One region of the Comamonas terrigena NBRC 13299 genome, then DNA from elsewhere that is predicted to be linked to it. Evidence: riboswitches for the same ligand, from Rfam matches in the RefSeq annotation. Region 1 holds a riboswitch; the other holds the start of a gene.
The links. A riboswitch is a leader RNA that binds a small molecule or an ion and turns the genes downstream of it on or off. The one in region 1 is predicted to bind glycine.

Region 1 (7,910 bases):
GCTCAAAAGCCTGATGGGCGCCCAGATGCAGCTGCCTGAAGCGGCCTGGCGCACCATGAACTGGAGCTGGACCGGATTCTTCGCCGTCATGGGCGTGCTCAACCTGTGGGTGGCCTACAACTTCGACACCGACACCTGGGTCAACTTCAAGCTGTTTGGCGGCATGGGGCTGATGCTGGTGTTCGTGCTGGCCCAGGCCGTGTACCTGAGCCGCCACATGAAGGAAGCCGGCGGCGACAACCCGGCCCTGCCCGGCGCCGACGCCCAGCAGACCCAGGACCGCCAGCCATGAGCGCCCTGCCCATCACGGCAGCCGCCCTCGAAGCGCGGCTGCGCGAAGTGCTGTCCCCGACCCAGCTCGAAGTGATCGACGAAAGCCACCAGCACGCCGGTCACGCCGGCGCCAACGGCACCGGCTTTGGCACCCATTTCCGGGTGCGCGTGGCCAGCCCGCTGTTTGACGGCAAACCGCGCGTTGCACGCCATAGGCTTGTGTATGATTCCTTGCAAGATTTCATCGACCAGGGCCTGCATGCCCTGGCGATCGAAGTGTTGTAAGCGCCAGCAACCCTCTGTTCAAGTCCCGCTGCCCTGCTGGCCGGTGGGCTCACCTATTTTCCTTTTTGGATCCCGCATGAAAAAACAGCTCTTGTCCAGCCTTGTGGCAGCCGCCCTGTTGGGCACGATGGCCTTCTCGGCAACCGCCCAGAACCTGGCCATCGTCAACGGCAAGCCTGTGCCCAAGGCGCGCGCAGACGTTCTGAAGCAACAGCTGGAGCGCTCCGGCCGCCCCGTGTCGGCAGAAATGGAAGAGCAGATCAAGGAAGAAGTGATCGCCCGCGAAATCTTCCTGCAGGAAGCCGGCCGCCGCGGCCTGGCTGCTTCGCCTGGATTCCGCCAGCAGATGGAACTGAATCGTGAAAACGTTCTGATCCGCGAACTGTTCATCGACTTCCAGAAGAAGAACCCTGTCACCGACGCCGAAATCAAGGCCGAATACGACAAGTTCGCCGCTGCCAACGAAGGCAAGGAATACCACGCTGCCCACATCCTGGTGGACTCCGAAGAACGCGCCAAGGCCATCATTGCCGAAGTGAAAGGCGGCAAGAAGTTCGAAGACATCGCCAAGAAGGAATCCAAGGACCCCGGATCCGGCGCCCAAGGCGGCGACCTGGGCTGGTCCAACCCCGGCAGCTACGTGCCCGAATTCAGCGAAGCTATGCTCAAGCTGAACAAGGGCGAAATGACCAGCACCCCGGTCAAGACCCAGTTCGGCTGGCACGTGATCCGCGTGATCGAAACCCGCCAGGCCCAGCTGCCTGCGCTGGACGACGTCAAGCCCCAGATCGCCCAGCAACTGGAACAGCAAAAGCTGATGCAGTTCCAGGACGGTCTGCGCGCCAAGGCCAAGGTGCAGTAAGCACCCGGCACGGTGCCGCTGGCCGGCACCTGCCCCCCAAAAAAACGCGGCTTCGGCCGCGTTTTTTGATGGGCGCCTGCCGGGCAGCGATCGCCCCGCCCCTTCCTTCCGTACTTCCCGCCGGACTTCCCGGCGGACCTGCCCGCCGCCCGGGCATGTGCCCCGGTCAGAAACAGACAAGCCCCTGTCCGCGCCGTCCTCGGCGGCAGACAGGGGCTTGCCTTGGGGGCTTGCTTGAGAAGGTGACCGAGGGCTCAGCCCTGCGGCCTCAGACCCTCAACGCAGTGAGGCCCTCAGGCCGCGCACAGATCCGGCTGGCGCAGCAGATGCTTCTGGATCTTGCCGCTGGTGGTCTTGGGCAGGCTGTCCACAAAGTGGTAGCTGCGCGGGCGCTTGTAGCTGGCCAGGCGGTCGCCCTGCATCAGAAAGGCATCCAGCACCGCCGCCGTCACCGCCGTGCCCGGCTTGGCCACCACATAGGCGGCCACCACCTGGCCCCAGCGCGCGTCCTTCTCGCCCACCACGGCCGCTTCCAGCACCTCGGCGTGCTCGACCAGGGCATCTTCCACCTCGCGCGGGTAGACGTTCTCCGCCCCCGAATTGATCATGTAGTCGATGCGGTCGCGGATCCACAGATAGCCATCGGCATCCAGGTGCCCCAGATCGCCGGTGTGGTACCAGCCGTGGGCCAGCGCCTTGGCGTTGGCCTCCGGGCGGTTCAGGTAGCCGGCCATCATGCAGGGGCCGCGCACCAGGATCTCGCCCACCTCGCCCACCGCGCAGGCGTCGGACGGGTCGGTGGCGGCGCCGTCCTCGCGCACCCGCGCCACCACCAGATCGTGGTTCAGCGACGGCAGGCCGGCCGAGCCGGCATGGCTGAGCTGCTCATGCGGATACAGCACCGACATGCACGGCCCCATTTCGGTGGTGCCGAAGACCTGCACCAGGCCCGATCCCACCTGGCGCGTCCATTCGCGGATCAGGTGCGGCGCCATCGAGGCCCCGCCGTACTCCACCAGGCGCAGCGACGACAGATCGCGCTGCCCCAGGCTCGCGTCGTTCAGCAGCATGGTGACCATGGTCGGCGCGGCAAAGAAGAAGGTGACTTTTTTCCGCCTCCACCAGGCGCAGCGCATCGGCCGCATCAAAGCGGCGCTGCAGCACCTGGGTGGCGCCCACCTGCAGGCGCGGCAAAAAGCTGGTGTGCAGCTCGGCCGTGTGGTTCAGCGGGGCCACCGACAGGCCCACATCCTCGCGGCGGAACTGCATCACCTGGTGCATCATGGCGTTGTGTGCCAGCTTGCTGCGGTGGGTGTGCAGCACGCCCTTGGGGCGGCCGGTGGTGCCGCTGGTGTACATCAGGATGCAGGGCGCATCCTCGTCCACCCGCACGTCCACCGGCGTGGCGGGCTGGCCGTCTGCCAGCGCGGCCAGCTGCGCGGTGGCAAAGGCCGGTGCGGCGCCCGGATCGGCATGGATCCAGTGCTGCACCTGGGGCACCAGCAGCCTGGCCTTCTCGACCACGGCAGCGCCCTCATCCTCGAACACCAGCGCCTTGGCACTGCCGTCCTGCAGGATGAACGCCAGCTCCTGCGCGGCCAGCCGGTAGTTGATGGGGTTGAAGATGGCACCCAGGCGCGCCGTCGCCAGCAAGGTGAACACAAAGGCCGGCGTGTTGTACAGAAAGGCCGCCACCACATCGCCCTGGCCAATGCCCAGCTGCTGCAGGCCGTGGGCGTGGCGGTTCACCTCGGCATCCAGCTCGGCATAGGTCCAGGCGCGGCGGCCCTGCGCGTCCGACACCACCAGCGCCTCCTTGCGCGGCAGATAGCGCGCCGGCCAGGCCAGCGTGTCGCCCAGGGTCAGCGCCGCACGCGGTGCCGGGACAGGGGCTGCGCCCGCGGGGGAAAACTGTGTGTCGACCAACTTCGTCTCCTTGAATCCATCGAAATTGGTAGACGAGTATAGGCAGCGCCTCAGATCGATTGCATCTATGCATATGCATCCGGGTAGGCACCGCCCATCGGGCCGGATATACTGCGCGGATTCGTCAGGAGAGCGCGCCCGGCCAGCAGGCCCAGCGGCGCCGCCGAAGGCGCAGGGGCAACCCCGAACGCTCAGGCAAAAGGACTGGCAGCCGCCCGCCGCATCGACCGCGGGCGTACCTTGTTGGAGAGAGGCGCGGGTGCTGGCACCCCGTCCACCGAAGGAGCAAGCCCCACGCCTGGAAGGTGCGGGTGAATCTCTCAGGTAAAGCGGACAACAGGGCAAAGCGCAGGCGGCGCAGGCCGCCGGCATTTCTTTTGCTTTGCTCTGCGACACCATGACCGCTGACACCACCGACCTGCTGACCACCCCGCTGTACGCCCTGCACCTGGAGCTGGGGGCACGCATGGTTCCCTTTGCCGGCTACGCCATGCCGGTGCAATACCCCAGCGGCCTGATGGCCGAACACCGCCACACCCGCGACGCCGCCGGCCTGTTCGACGTCTCCCACATGGGCCAGCTGCGCCTGGTGGGCCCTGACGCCGCCGCCGCACTGGAAACCCTGCTGCCCGTCGACGTGCAGGGCCTGGGCCTGCACAAGCAGCGCTACGGCCTGCTGCTGAACGCCCAGGGCGGCATCCTGGACGACCTGATGTTCGTCAACCGCGGCGACGACCTGTTCCTCATCGTCAACGGCGCCTGCAAGGTGGCGGACATCGCCCACATCCAGCAGCACATCGGCAGCCGCTGCCAGGTCATCCCCATGCCCGAACAGGCCCTGCTGGCCCTGCAAGGCCCGCAGGCCGCCGCAGCCCTGGGCCGCCTGGCCCCCGAAGTGCTGGGCCTGGTGTTCATGACCGGCATGGCGGTACAGATCGACGGCATTGCCTGCTACGTCACGCGCAGCGGGTACACGGGCGAAGACGGCTTTGAAATCTCCGTGCCCGGCACCCAGGCCGAAGCCCTGGCCCGCAAGCTGCTGGCCCAGCCCGAGGTGGAACCCATCGGCCTGGGCGCCCGCAATTCGCTGCGCCTGGAAGCCGGCCTGTGCCTGTACGGCAACGACATGGACGACAAGACCACCCCGGTGGAAGCCGCCCTCACCTGGGCCATCCAGAAGGTGCGCCGCACCGGCGGTGCCCGCGCCGGCGGCTTTCTGGGCGCCGACACCGTGCTGGCCCAGCTGGACAACCCGGCGCTGCTGCAACGCAAGCGCGTGGGCCTGATCGCCACCGAGCGCGTGCCGGTGCGCGAGCCCGCCGTGCTCGAGAACATGGACGGCCAGCAGGTCGGCTACATCACCAGCGGCCTGCTCAGCCCCAGCCTGAACCAGCCCGTGGCCCTGGGCTATGTGCAGCCCGACTACACCGCAGAAGGCACGGAACTGTTCGCCATGGTGCGCGGCAAGCCGGTGCCCATGAAGGTGTCGGCCACCCCGTTCGTTCCGGCGCGCTACCACCGCGGCTGAACGGTCTGCGGCCAGCCCGCCTGCCGGCCCCCGGCGCCACAAAAAAGCACCGCCAAGCCCGGGTGCAGGCGCCAAGGCCGCTACAGTGCTGCCAGACCTGTCCCAAACACTGCGTGCACCGCCTGCACCAGCCCATTTTTTTTCAGAAACTTACCCAACGGAGCTTCCCATGAGCATCAAGTTTTCCAAAGAGCACGAGTGGATCAACACCGCCGACACCAACGCCGCTGTGGTCGGCATCACTGTCCACGCGCAGGACGCGCTGGGCGATGTGGTGTTCGTCGACCTGCCCGCCGTGGGCACCACCTTCAATGAAGGCGAAGTGGCCGGCGTGGTCGAATCCGTCAAGGCCGCAGCCGATGTCTACATGCCCGTGAGCGGCGAGATCGTCGAAGTCAACGAAGCTCTGCGCGACGACCCCTCCCTGGCCAACAGCGACCCGCTGGGTGCCGGCTGGTTCTTCAAGGTCAAGCTGTCCGATGCATCGCAACTGGATGCGCTGATGGACAAGACCGCCTACGACAGCTTCGCGGCCGGCGCCTGACGCCCAGCCCGCAGCCGTACCGCCCCAGCTTTTGAGATAGGTCCCCTCCATGCTGATGTCTGCCCCCGCCCCTGTGGAATCGCTCCACGCCCTGGAAAACCACAGCGAATTCCTGCCCCGCCATATCGGCATCGATGCGCAGGATGAAGCCCACATGCTCAGCGTGATCGGCGAAGCCTCGCGCGCCGCGCTGATCGACTCCATCGTGCCCAAGGCCATCCGCCGCAGCCGCGCCATGCAGCTGCCGGCCGCGGTGACCGAGGCCGAGGCGCTGGCAGAGCTGAAGGCACTGGCGGGCCAGAACCGCGTGCTCAAAAGCTTTATCGGCCAGGGCTACTACGGCACCCACACGCCGGGCGTGATCCTGCGCAACATCCTGGAGAACCCGGCCTGGTACACGGCCTACACGCCCTACCAGGCCGAAATCTCCCAAGGCCGCATGGAGGCGCTGGTCAACTTCCAGACCATGGTCACCGACCTGACCGGCATGCCCATCGCCAACGCGTCCATGCTGGACGAGGCCACGGCCGCCGCCGAAGCCATGACGCTGGCCAAGCGTTCCGTCAAATCGAAGAGCAACCGCTTCGTGGTGGCGGGCGACACCCACCCGCAGACCATCGAGGTGGTGCAGACCCGCGCCGCGCCGCTGGGCATCACCGTGGTGGTGGCCAACTCCAAGGAGGAGTGGGACGCTGCACTGGCAGATGGCTTCTTCGCCGCGCTGATCCAGTACCCCGCCAGCAGCGGCTGGATCGCGGACTGGAAGGCCGATGTGCAGGCCATCCACGCCCAGCAGGCTGCGGCCATCTTCGCTACCGACCTGCTGGCCCTGACCCTGCTGACGCCGCCCGGCGAAATGGGCGCCGACATCGTGGTCGGCAGCACCCAGCGCTTTGGCATGCCCATGGGCGCGGGCGGCCCGCACGCCGCCTTCATGGCCTGCCGCGACGAATTCAAGCGCTCCCTGCCCGGCCGCCTGGTCGGCGTGAGCGTCGACGTGCACGGCAAGCCCGCCTACCGCCTGGCGCTGCAGACCCGCGAACAGCACATCCGCCGCGAGAAAGCCACCTCCAACATCTGTACGGCCCAGGTGCTGCCGGCGGTCATCGCCAGCATGTACGCCGTCTACCACGGCCCCCAGGGCCTGGCGCGCATCGCCCGCCGCGTGGCCCGCCTCACGGCCATCCTCAGCCGCGGCCTGACCCAGCTGGGCTATTCCAGCCGCCACCACGGCACGGCCTTCGACACCATCGCACTGCACACCCAGGGCGCGACCGATGCCATCGCTGCGCGCGCCGTCGCCCAGGGCGTGAACCTGCGCAAGGCCTGGAACGAATACCTGTGCATCAGCCTGGATGAAACCAGCACCCGCGCCGATGTGGAACTGCTGTGGAGCATCTTCGCCCAGGACGGCCAGGCCCTGCCCACGGTCGAGGCCATGGACGAAGGCGCGCCCTCGCTGATCCCCGAGGGCCTGCAGCGCCGCAGCAGCTACCTGACCCACCCGGTGTTCAACACCCACCACTCCGAAACCGCCATGCTGCGCTACATCCGCAGCCTCAGCGACAAGGACCTGGCGCTGGACCGCAGCATGATCCCGCTGGGCTCGTGCACCATGAAGCTCAACGCCACCAGCGAGATGATCCCCATCACCTGGCCAGAGTTCGCCCACATCCACCCCTTTGCCCCGGCCGACCAGCTGCAGGGCTATGCCCAGCTGGACGCCCAGCTGCGCCAGTGGCTGTGCGAAGCCACGGGCTACGCCGGCGTCAGCCTGCAGCCCAATGCCGGCAGCCAGGGCGAATACGCCGGCCTGCTGGCCATCAAGGGCTTCCACGCCGCACGCGGCGAAGCCCACCGCAACATCTGCCTGATCCCCAGCAGCGCCCACGGCACCAACCCCGCCAGCGCCCAGATGGTGGGCATGCAGGTGGTGGTCACCAAGTGCGATGACAACGGCAACGTCGATCTGGCCGACCTGCAGGCCAAGTGCGAGCAGCACAGCGCCAACCTGGCCTGCGTGATGATCACCTACCCCAGCACGCACGGCGTGTTCGAGACCCAGGTGAAGGAACTCTGCGCCCTGGTGCACCGCCACGGCGGCCGTGTCTACGTGGACGGCGCCAACATGAACGCCCTGGTCGGCGTGGCCGCCCCCGGCGAATTCGGCGGCGACGTGAGCCACCTGAACCTGCACAAGACCTTCTGCATCCCCCACGGCGGTGGCGGCCCCGGCGTGGGCCCGGTCTGCGTGGTGGAAGACCTGGTGCCATTCCTGCCCGGTCACGCCGCAGGCGGCATTGCCGGCCAGGTCGGCGCGGTCAGTGCCGCCCCCCTGGGCAATGCGGCCGTGCTGCCCATCAGCTGGATGTACATCCGCATGATGGGCGCCGCAGGCCTGCAGGCCGCCACGGAAACCGCCATCCTCAGCGCCAACTACATCAGCGCCCGCCTCAAGGACCATTTCCCCACGCTGTACGCCTCGGCCAACG
Region 2 (7,910 bases), 990 kb from region 1:
CGCCACCCACAACGCGCAGACCCTGGCCAGCATCTACCAGATGGCCGAACCCGCCAGCTACCAGCGCGGCCAGTATGAATTCCAGTGCCTGCACGGCATGGGCGAATCACTGTACGAACAGGTGGTGGGCCCGCTGGGCCGCCCCTGCCGCATCTACGCCCCGGTTGGCACACACGAAACGCTGCTGGCCTACCTGGTGCGCCGCCTGCTGGAAAACGGCGCGAACAGCTCGTTCGTGCACCGCATTGCCGACCCCCTGCTGTCCCTGCACGAACTGGCGGTTTCCCCCGTCACCGTCGTGGACCAGTCCACCATCCACGAAGGCAGCGTGGGCGCACACCACCCGCGCATTCCCCTGCCCGGCCAGCTCTACGGCCCGCAACGCGCCAATTCGCAAGGCCTGGATCTGAGCAGCGACACCGTGCTGCCCGAGCTGCAAGCCGCCATGGAGCAGGCACTGGGCGCCAGCTGGCATGCCCAGCCGCTGCTGGCCCTGCCTGCCGACACAGCGCCGTCCGCCCCCCTGCCCGTGGCCGTGCGCAACCCCGCCGACCACGGCGACCCGCTGGGGACAGTGCGCGATGCCACGCTGGCGGAAGTGGAGCAGGCACTGCAGTCCGCCCATGCCGGCGCCGCCGACTGGGCACGCACGTCCACCACCGAGCGTGCCCGCCTGCTGCAGGCCTGCGCCGACGCCTATGAGGCACAGCTGCCCCAGTTCATCGCCCTGCTGCAGCGCGAGGCCGGCAAGACCTCGGCCAATGCCGTGGCCGAAGTGCGCGAGGCCGTGGACTTTCTGCGCTACTACGCCGCCCAGGTCCAGCGTGACTTCTCCAACGCCACCCACATTCCGCTGGGCCCGGTGGTGTGCATCAGCCCCTGGAACTTTCCGCTGGCCATCTTCACTGGCCAGATTGCCGCGGCCCTGGCCGCTGGCAACACCGTGCTGGCCAAGCCGGCCGAACAGACCCCGCTGGTCGCCCACCTGGCCACGCAGCTGATGCTGCAATCCGGCATCCCTGCACCGGCACTGCAACTGCTGCCCGGCGCGGGCGACACCGTGGGCGCCACCCTGGTGGCCGATGCCCGCGTGCAAGGTGTGCTGTTCACCGGCTCCACCGAGGTGGCGCGCCTGCTGCAGCGCAGCGTGGCCCAGCGCCTGCGCCCGGACGGCCAACCGGTGGTGCTGATTGCCGAAACCGGCGGCCAGAACGCCATGATCGTGGACTCTTCCGCGCTGGTCGAACAGGTGGTGGGCGATGTGCTGAGCAGCGCGTTTGACAGTGCCGGCCAGCGCTGCTCGGCCCTGCGCGTGCTGTGCGTGCAGGAAGACGCCGCGCCCCGCGTGCTGGAAATGCTGCGCGGCGCCATGCAGGAGCTGGCCAGCGGCAACCCCGCCGCCCTGTCCACCGATGTGGGGCCGGTGATCGACGCCGAAGCGCAAGCCGGCATCCGCCAGCATATTGCCGCCATGCAGGCCAAGGGCCACCGCACCACGCAGGCACCGCTGTCTCCGGCGGTGGATGGCAACGGTACGTTCGTGGCACCTACGCTGATCGAGATTGACGCCATCAGTGAGCTGCAGCGCGAAGTCTTCGGCCCCGTGCTGCATGTGCTGCGCTACCGCCGTGACCGGCTGCCCCAGTTGCTGGACCAGATCACCGCCACCGGCTATGGCCTGACCCAGGGCCTGCACACCCGCATCGACGAAACCGTGGAGGCGGTGCTGGCGCGCGCCCACGCCGGCAATCTGTATGTGAACCGCAATATGGTGGGGGCCGTGGTGGGCGTGCAGCCCTTTGGAGGCGAAGGCCTGTCGGGCACGGGCCCCAAGGCCGGTGGCCCGCTGTACCTTCTGCGCCTGCTGGCCCGCCATCCCGGCCGGCTGCGCCCCCTGCTGGAGCGCGCCTGCAGCCCGGCTATCGACAGCGTCCAGCAACCCGAAGCCCTGCATGCCCTGTCCCGCTGGTCGGCATTGCAGCCGGCACTGGAAGCCGTGCACGCCTATGGTCAGGAACTGCCCGCCCAGTCCCCTGCAGGCCTGCGCTATGCCCTGCCCGGCCCCACCGGTGAACGCAACACCTACCAGTTGCTGCCGCGTGCCCAGGTGCTGTGCCAGGCGGACAGCGACATCGCCTTGCTGCGCCAGCTGGCCGCGGTGCTGGCCGTGGGCAGCCAGGCGCTGTGGAGCAGCCAGCATGCGCTGCTGCACAGCCGCCTGCCGGAAGCCGTGCAAACCCGCGTGCAACTGGTGGACGACGGCGCCCTGGCCCAGACCGAAGTGGATGTGGTCTTGCACCAAGGCAGCGCCGCCAGCCTGCAAAGCCTGCTGCAGGCTCTGGCCCAGCGCAGCGGACCGCTGGTGGGCTGCTGCCACCTGGCCGACGCCACGGCGCCGGTACCGCTGGAACGCCTGCTGCTGGAGCGTGCCGTCAGTGTGAACACCGCCGCCGCTGGCGGCAATGCCAGCCTGATGACCATGGCGTAACCGGCATCCCCTGCCCTTCGCGCCCTGGCGCCTTCCAAGGTGTCAAGCGCGGGGGTCAGGCCGCCTCAACGGCCAGGAGCAGCCCCGGCGCCACGGGGCTGCTCCTGGGTGTGCACAGGCACGGCCAACCCGGGCCGCGCCGATAATGCGCCGACGGTTTCACACCCCGGCATTGGCGCAGTGCATATTGCACACCGCGCTCACGCCAAACTGACGGCTTGCTTAACTCGGTACGGTTTGTTGCTTTTCATCAGAGATTTTTCATTCCCCTGACATATAGAAATCCTATGGGAAGAAATCGGTTAATATTCAGGCTCCAAATCGCAGTGTGCAATATTCATGGGATTCCGAGAGGGGGGAGAGTCCGATTGGTAGACCGTGCAGGCCCTGCGGTTTGGAACCTATGCGAGAACAAGCTTGGATGGCCATCACCAAGCTTATTCAAAGCGAGTTCAACTTCAATCAGTTTCTTTTTTAAAAGCCTGCAGTTTGCGCTGCAGGCTTTATTTTTTGGCACGCCGTTTTCACGCATCTGCCGCGCTCCGGTTCGTATTTTTTCGTTTACAGAACTGTGCAGTGCAAGGTGTTTCCAGCCCTCACGCTTTCTGCGCCACCAAACTCTGCTGCAGTGCAATAGAAGGCGCACACAAAATGCCTGTGCAACCGCCTGTCTGCAGGTCCCATGCAAAAAAGCCTTGCCTTCCTTTCGGAAGAACAAGGCATCAACCCCTACGAACGCGATGTGGGAGCGGGCAGGCTCAACCTGCCTGCCAGCAGGGCCGTGCCACTGATGCCGCCTGCTGTGCCATGGCCCGCACCCCCCATTGCCGGGCGGTGACCAGCAGGAGCTGGCGCACCTGCTCCTGGGGTGCCTTGCCGCGCGGGGCGAGATTGCTTTTCAAATAAGGCTGGTAGGCAGGCTGTGCTTGCATGGCATGCTCCTTGGTTGAGTGCAGCGGGGTGACGTGCGCCACCCCGCCGCGTGGTGCTTACTTCTTGGTGTAGATCTGATCGAAGCTGCCGCCATCCACAAAGTGCTTGCCGGCATTGGCCCAGCCGCCAAAGGCCTGGTCGATGGTGAACAGATCCAGCTTGGGGAACTGGGCTGCGTATTTGGCCCGCGCCTTTTCCGAGGTGGGACGGTAGTAGTTCTTGCCGGCGATGTCCTGGCCTTCGTCCGAGTACAGGTACTTCAGGTACTCCTCGGCCACGGCGCGGGTGCCCTTCTTGTCGGCGTTCTTGTCCACCACGGAGACGGTGGGTTCGGCCACGATGCTGACGGAAGGCACCACGATCTGGAACTTCTCGGCACCAAACTCCTTGAGTACCAGGAAGGCTTCGTTTTCCCAGGCCAGCAGCACATCGCCCACATTGCGCTGGGCAAAGGTGATGGTGGAGCCGCGCGCGCCGGTGTCCAGCACGGGCACATTGCCGTAGACCTTCTTCACATAGTCCTTGGCGCCGGCTTCGCCGCCGAACTTGCGCTTGCCGTATTCCCAGGCAGCCAGGTAGTTCCACTGGGCGCCAGCCGATGTCTTGGGGTTGGGGGTGATCACCGACACGCCGGGCTTGATCAGGTCATCCCAGTCCTTGATGCCCTTGGGGTTCCCCTTCTTGACCAGGAAGATGATGGTCGAGGTGTAAGGTGCCGAGTTGTGCGGCAGGCGCTTTTGCCAGTCGGCCGCCACCAGACCGCCGTGCTTGACCAGGGCATCCACGTCCGGAGCCAGACCCAGGGTCACCACGTCGGCATCCAGGCCGTCGATCACCGAGCGGGCCTGCTTGCCCGAGCCGCCATGCGACTGCTTGATCGTCACATCCTGACCGGCCTTGGCCTTCCAGTACTTGGCGAAGGCCTGATTGTATTGCACATACAGCTCGCGCGTCGGGTCGTAGGAGACATTCAGCAGCGTCACCTGCTGCTGGGCCAGTGCGGGGAGAGCCGGCAGAGCGCCGAGGGTCAAGCCGGTCAAAAGGCTGGCAAGCAGGGGAAACTTGATAAAGTGGCGGCGATTTGTCATTGAGGGTCTCGGTGATTCTGGTTGCGTTGTCAAACGGCTTCTCGCTCCGTTGCTGTGCATTCTGGAATGCCACCCTCAAAACTGAAACCAATAAGATTTCAGTTTGTTATTACCAAAACATCCGTAGACAGGATTTCCCCTATGGCACGTACCGTTCACTGCATCAAGCTCGGCCAAGACGCTGAAGGCCTGGACTTTCCGCCCTACCCCGGCGAGCTGGGCAAGCGCATTTTCGAAAGCGTGAGCAAGCAAGCCTGGGCCGACTGGCTCAAGCACCAGACCATGCTGGTCAACGAAAACCGCCTGAACCTGGCCGATGCCCGCGCCCGCCAGTACCTGGCCCGCCAGATGGAAAACCATTTCTTCGGCGCTGGCGCCGATGCCGCAGCCGGCTTTGTGCCGCCCCCCAGCGCGCAGTAATTGCAGCGTGCCCAACGCAGTGCGGTGGGCACTGCGTGAAGACCCGCCCCAGCGCTTCAGGCCCTGGGGCTTTCTTTTGCCCGCAGCCTGCAAGCCGCTTCCCCCGCACCAACGCCCCTGCAGCCTCTGCGCTGCACAAAAGCGCCTAGAATCGCCGCTTTCTGCGGGAGAGCGAGGCAGCTGCACAGCCGGCCTCCGCCGAAGGCGCAAACTCCCATAATCGCTCAGGCCGACGTACCGCAGCAAAGATTCGCCAACTGGAGAGCAGCCCGTGCCACCCGGCCCGGCTCACCGAAGGGGCAAGTGCCGCAGCACCGGGCTGCGCGCACGCAACTCTCAGGTACAAAGGACAGCGGGAGAGGCGCACCAGGCCATGGACAGCATCCATGCCTGGTTTTTTCACGTATGGGTCCGCCATGCTTCCATCTGTTTCCCTGCTGGAATCGTTCCAGCTGTCCAATCTCACCGTCATGCTGGTGATCTACCTGATCGCCATCACGGCCGAAGCCATGTCCGGCGCACTGGCGGCAGGCCGCCGCAACATGGACATCTTTGGTGTGGTCGTGATCGCCTTCGTCACCGCACTGGGCGGCGGCACCATCCGCGACATGGTGCTGGGCCACTACCCCATTGGCTGGACGCAGCACCCCGAATATGTGTACCTGGTGATTTCCGCCGGCCTGCTGACCACGGTGGTGGCACGCTACATGATCCACCTCAAGCAGGTGTTCCTGCTGCTGGACGCCATGGGCCTGATCGCCTTCTCGCTGATCGGCTGCAATGTGGCGCTGGAGCTGGGCTACCCCGGCGTGGTGGTGGTGATGGCCGGTATGATCACCGGCATCAGCGGCGGCATTCTGCGCGACGTGCTGTGCAACCAGGTGCCGGTGGTCTTCCGCCGCGAGCTGTATGCCAGCGTGTCCCTGGCCGTCTGCCTGCTGTTCCTGGGCCTGCGCGCGCTGGATGTCGGCCCCAACATCAGCACCCTGGTGTGCTTTGCGGGCGGGCTGCTGTTCCGGCTGGCCGCCATCCGCTTTCACTGGCGGCTGCCCACGTTTTCCTACCAGCAACGCTGGGACTGAGCGGATCCCTGTGGCGCGGCGTACCGCCGCTGCGGCGTCGGCCCGGGTGCCCCCTAGTCTTACTCCTCTGAACCCTGCCCCCATGTCCGAACCGATTGCCTGGCTGCCCGATGGCACTCCTTACAGCCCCCGTTTTGAGGACCGCTACCACAGCGAACTCGGGGGACTGAACCAGGCGCGCCAGGTGTTTCTGGCAGGCTGTGGCCTGCCTGCGGCTTGGGCCGACCAGGCACAGTGGCGCGTGCTGGAGACCGGCTTTGGCATGGGCCTGAACTTTCTGGTGACCTGGGCGGCCTGGAAGGCCGATCCGCAGCGCCCGCGCATGCTGCATTTCACCTCGGTCGAGGCCTACCCGGTCAGCGCCGCCGACCTGCTGCGCGCTGCCCCCACCGATCCCCTGCTGCGCCCGCTGGCCGAACAGCTGGCCGCGCGCTTTCATGGTCTGCTGCCCGGTGTGCACCGCCTGGGCTTTGAAGACGGCCGCGTGCAGCTGACGCTGTGGATTGGCGATGCCCAGGCCATGCTGCGCCAGCAGACCACGGTGGCCGACAGCATCTACCTGGACGGTTTCAGCCCCAGCGCCAACCCCGGCATCTGGGATGCCCACACCCTGAAAGCCCTGGCCCGCCACTGCCGGCGCGGCACGCAACTGGCCACCTGGACCATTGCGCGCGCGGTGCGCGACCAGCTGGCGCAATGCGGCTTTGAAGTGCGCAAGGTGCCTGGCGTGCCCCCCAAGCGCGACAACCTGCAGGCCTGCTTCAACCCGGCCTGGGAACCGCGCGTGCGCGCCCAGACGGGTCCATCCCCGGTGGCCCAAGCCGGCACGGCCCTGGTGGTGGGTGCCGGCCTGGCCGGCAGTGCCGCCGCCCACAGCCTGGCGCTGCGTGGCTGGCAGGTGCAGGTGCTGGTAGCCGGTGACGGCCCGGCGGACGGCGCCTCCGGCCTGCCTGCCGGCCTGTTCTGCCCGCATGTATCGCCCGATGACAGTGTGCTCTCGCGCCTGTCACGCAACGGGGTGCGCCAGACGCTGCAGCGCCTGCGCGACCTGTGCCAGGAAGGCACGGACTGGGGCCACAGCGGCGTGCTGGAGCATTGCACCGATGGCGGCACCGGCCTTCCGGCCAGTTGGGCCGGCGGCCCGGGGGACGATTGGAGCCACAGCGCCAGCGCCACCCAGCTGTCCCGGGCCGGCCTCCCACCGGACACCGTGGCCTGCTGGCACCAGCAAGCCGGCTGGGTGCGCCCGGCCCAGCTGGTGCAGGCCCAGTTGCATCACCCGCAGATCCGTGTGCAGGCGCATGCCGTGGTGGCCCGCCTGCAGCGCAGCGCAGATGGCCGCTGGCAGGCGCTGGACGCAGACGACCGCATCCTGGCCGAGGCCGACCTGGCGGTACTGGCCTGCGGCCCCGCCACGGCTGACTTGCTGCCGCACCGGCAACCGTGGCCGCTGCAACCCATCCGCGGGCAGATCAGCTGGGGGCTGCACACCGCAGACAACGCCAGCGCCCTGCCGCCCTTCCCGGTCAACGGCAATGGCAATCTGGTCACCCATATTCCACAGCCGCAAGACCCGCAGCATGGTGAAATCTGGGTCATGGGCTCCACCTTCGAGCGCGATGTGACCGCCATGCCCATCTCCGCAGCCGACCAGGCGGCCGCCCACGCGGTGAACCACGGCAAGCTGTCCACACTGCTGCCCGCCAGCGGCGCAGCCATGGCCCCCTGGTTTGACCCGCAAGATGCCCGCTGCAGCCCGACCTGGGGCCGGGTGCGGGTGGCCAGCCACGACCGGCTGCCGATCGTGGGGCCGGTGGGGCCGGCGGCAACTGCGCACGCGGTGGGCTCTGCAGCCCCGGGGGCTGGCTCAGACGACACCGGGGAGAACCTGGCAGGCCT

Region 2: it holds a riboswitch for glycine, as region 1 does, so the genes downstream of both, CT3_RS07760 (trimeric intracellular cation channel family protein) here and gcvT (glycine cleavage system aminomethyltransferase GcvT) in region 1, are expected to answer to the same signal.

What each region holds. Positions count from the first base shown of each region.
Region 1 is NZ_AP019749.1:2,668,355-2,676,264, forward strand. It holds gene CT3_RS11960 (septation protein A) at 1-292, shown strand, start outside; gene CT3_RS11965 (BolA family protein) at 289-558, shown strand; gene CT3_RS11970 (peptidylprolyl isomerase) at 635-1,420, shown strand; gene CT3_RS21575 (AMP-binding protein) at 1,714-2,565, opposite strand; partial or broken gene CT3_RS21580 (AMP-binding protein) at 2,570-3,226, opposite strand; glycine riboswitch at 3,466-3,554, shown strand; glycine riboswitch at 3,580-3,693, shown strand; gene gcvT (glycine cleavage system aminomethyltransferase GcvT) at 3,744-4,874, shown strand; gene gcvH (glycine cleavage system protein GcvH) at 5,044-5,418, shown strand; gene gcvP (aminomethyl-transferring glycine dehydrogenase) at 5,468-7,910, shown strand, end outside.
Region 2 is NZ_AP019749.1:1,682,339-1,690,248, reverse strand. It holds gene putA (trifunctional transcriptional regulator/proline dehydrogenase/L-glutamate gamma-semialdehyde dehydrogenase) at 1-2,488, shown strand, start outside; gene CT3_RS21210 (hypothetical protein) at 3,247-3,420, opposite strand; gene CT3_RS07770 (sulfate ABC transporter substrate-binding protein) at 3,478-4,509, opposite strand; gene CT3_RS07765 (oxidative damage protection protein) at 4,651-4,929, shown strand; glycine riboswitch at 5,084-5,179, shown strand; gene CT3_RS07760 (trimeric intracellular cation channel family protein) at 5,346-6,011, shown strand; gene mnmC (bifunctional tRNA (5-methylaminomethyl-2-thiouridine)(34)-methyltransferase MnmC2/FAD-dependent 5-carboxymethylaminomethyl-2-thiouridine(34) oxidoreductase MnmC1) at 6,094-7,910, shown strand, end outside.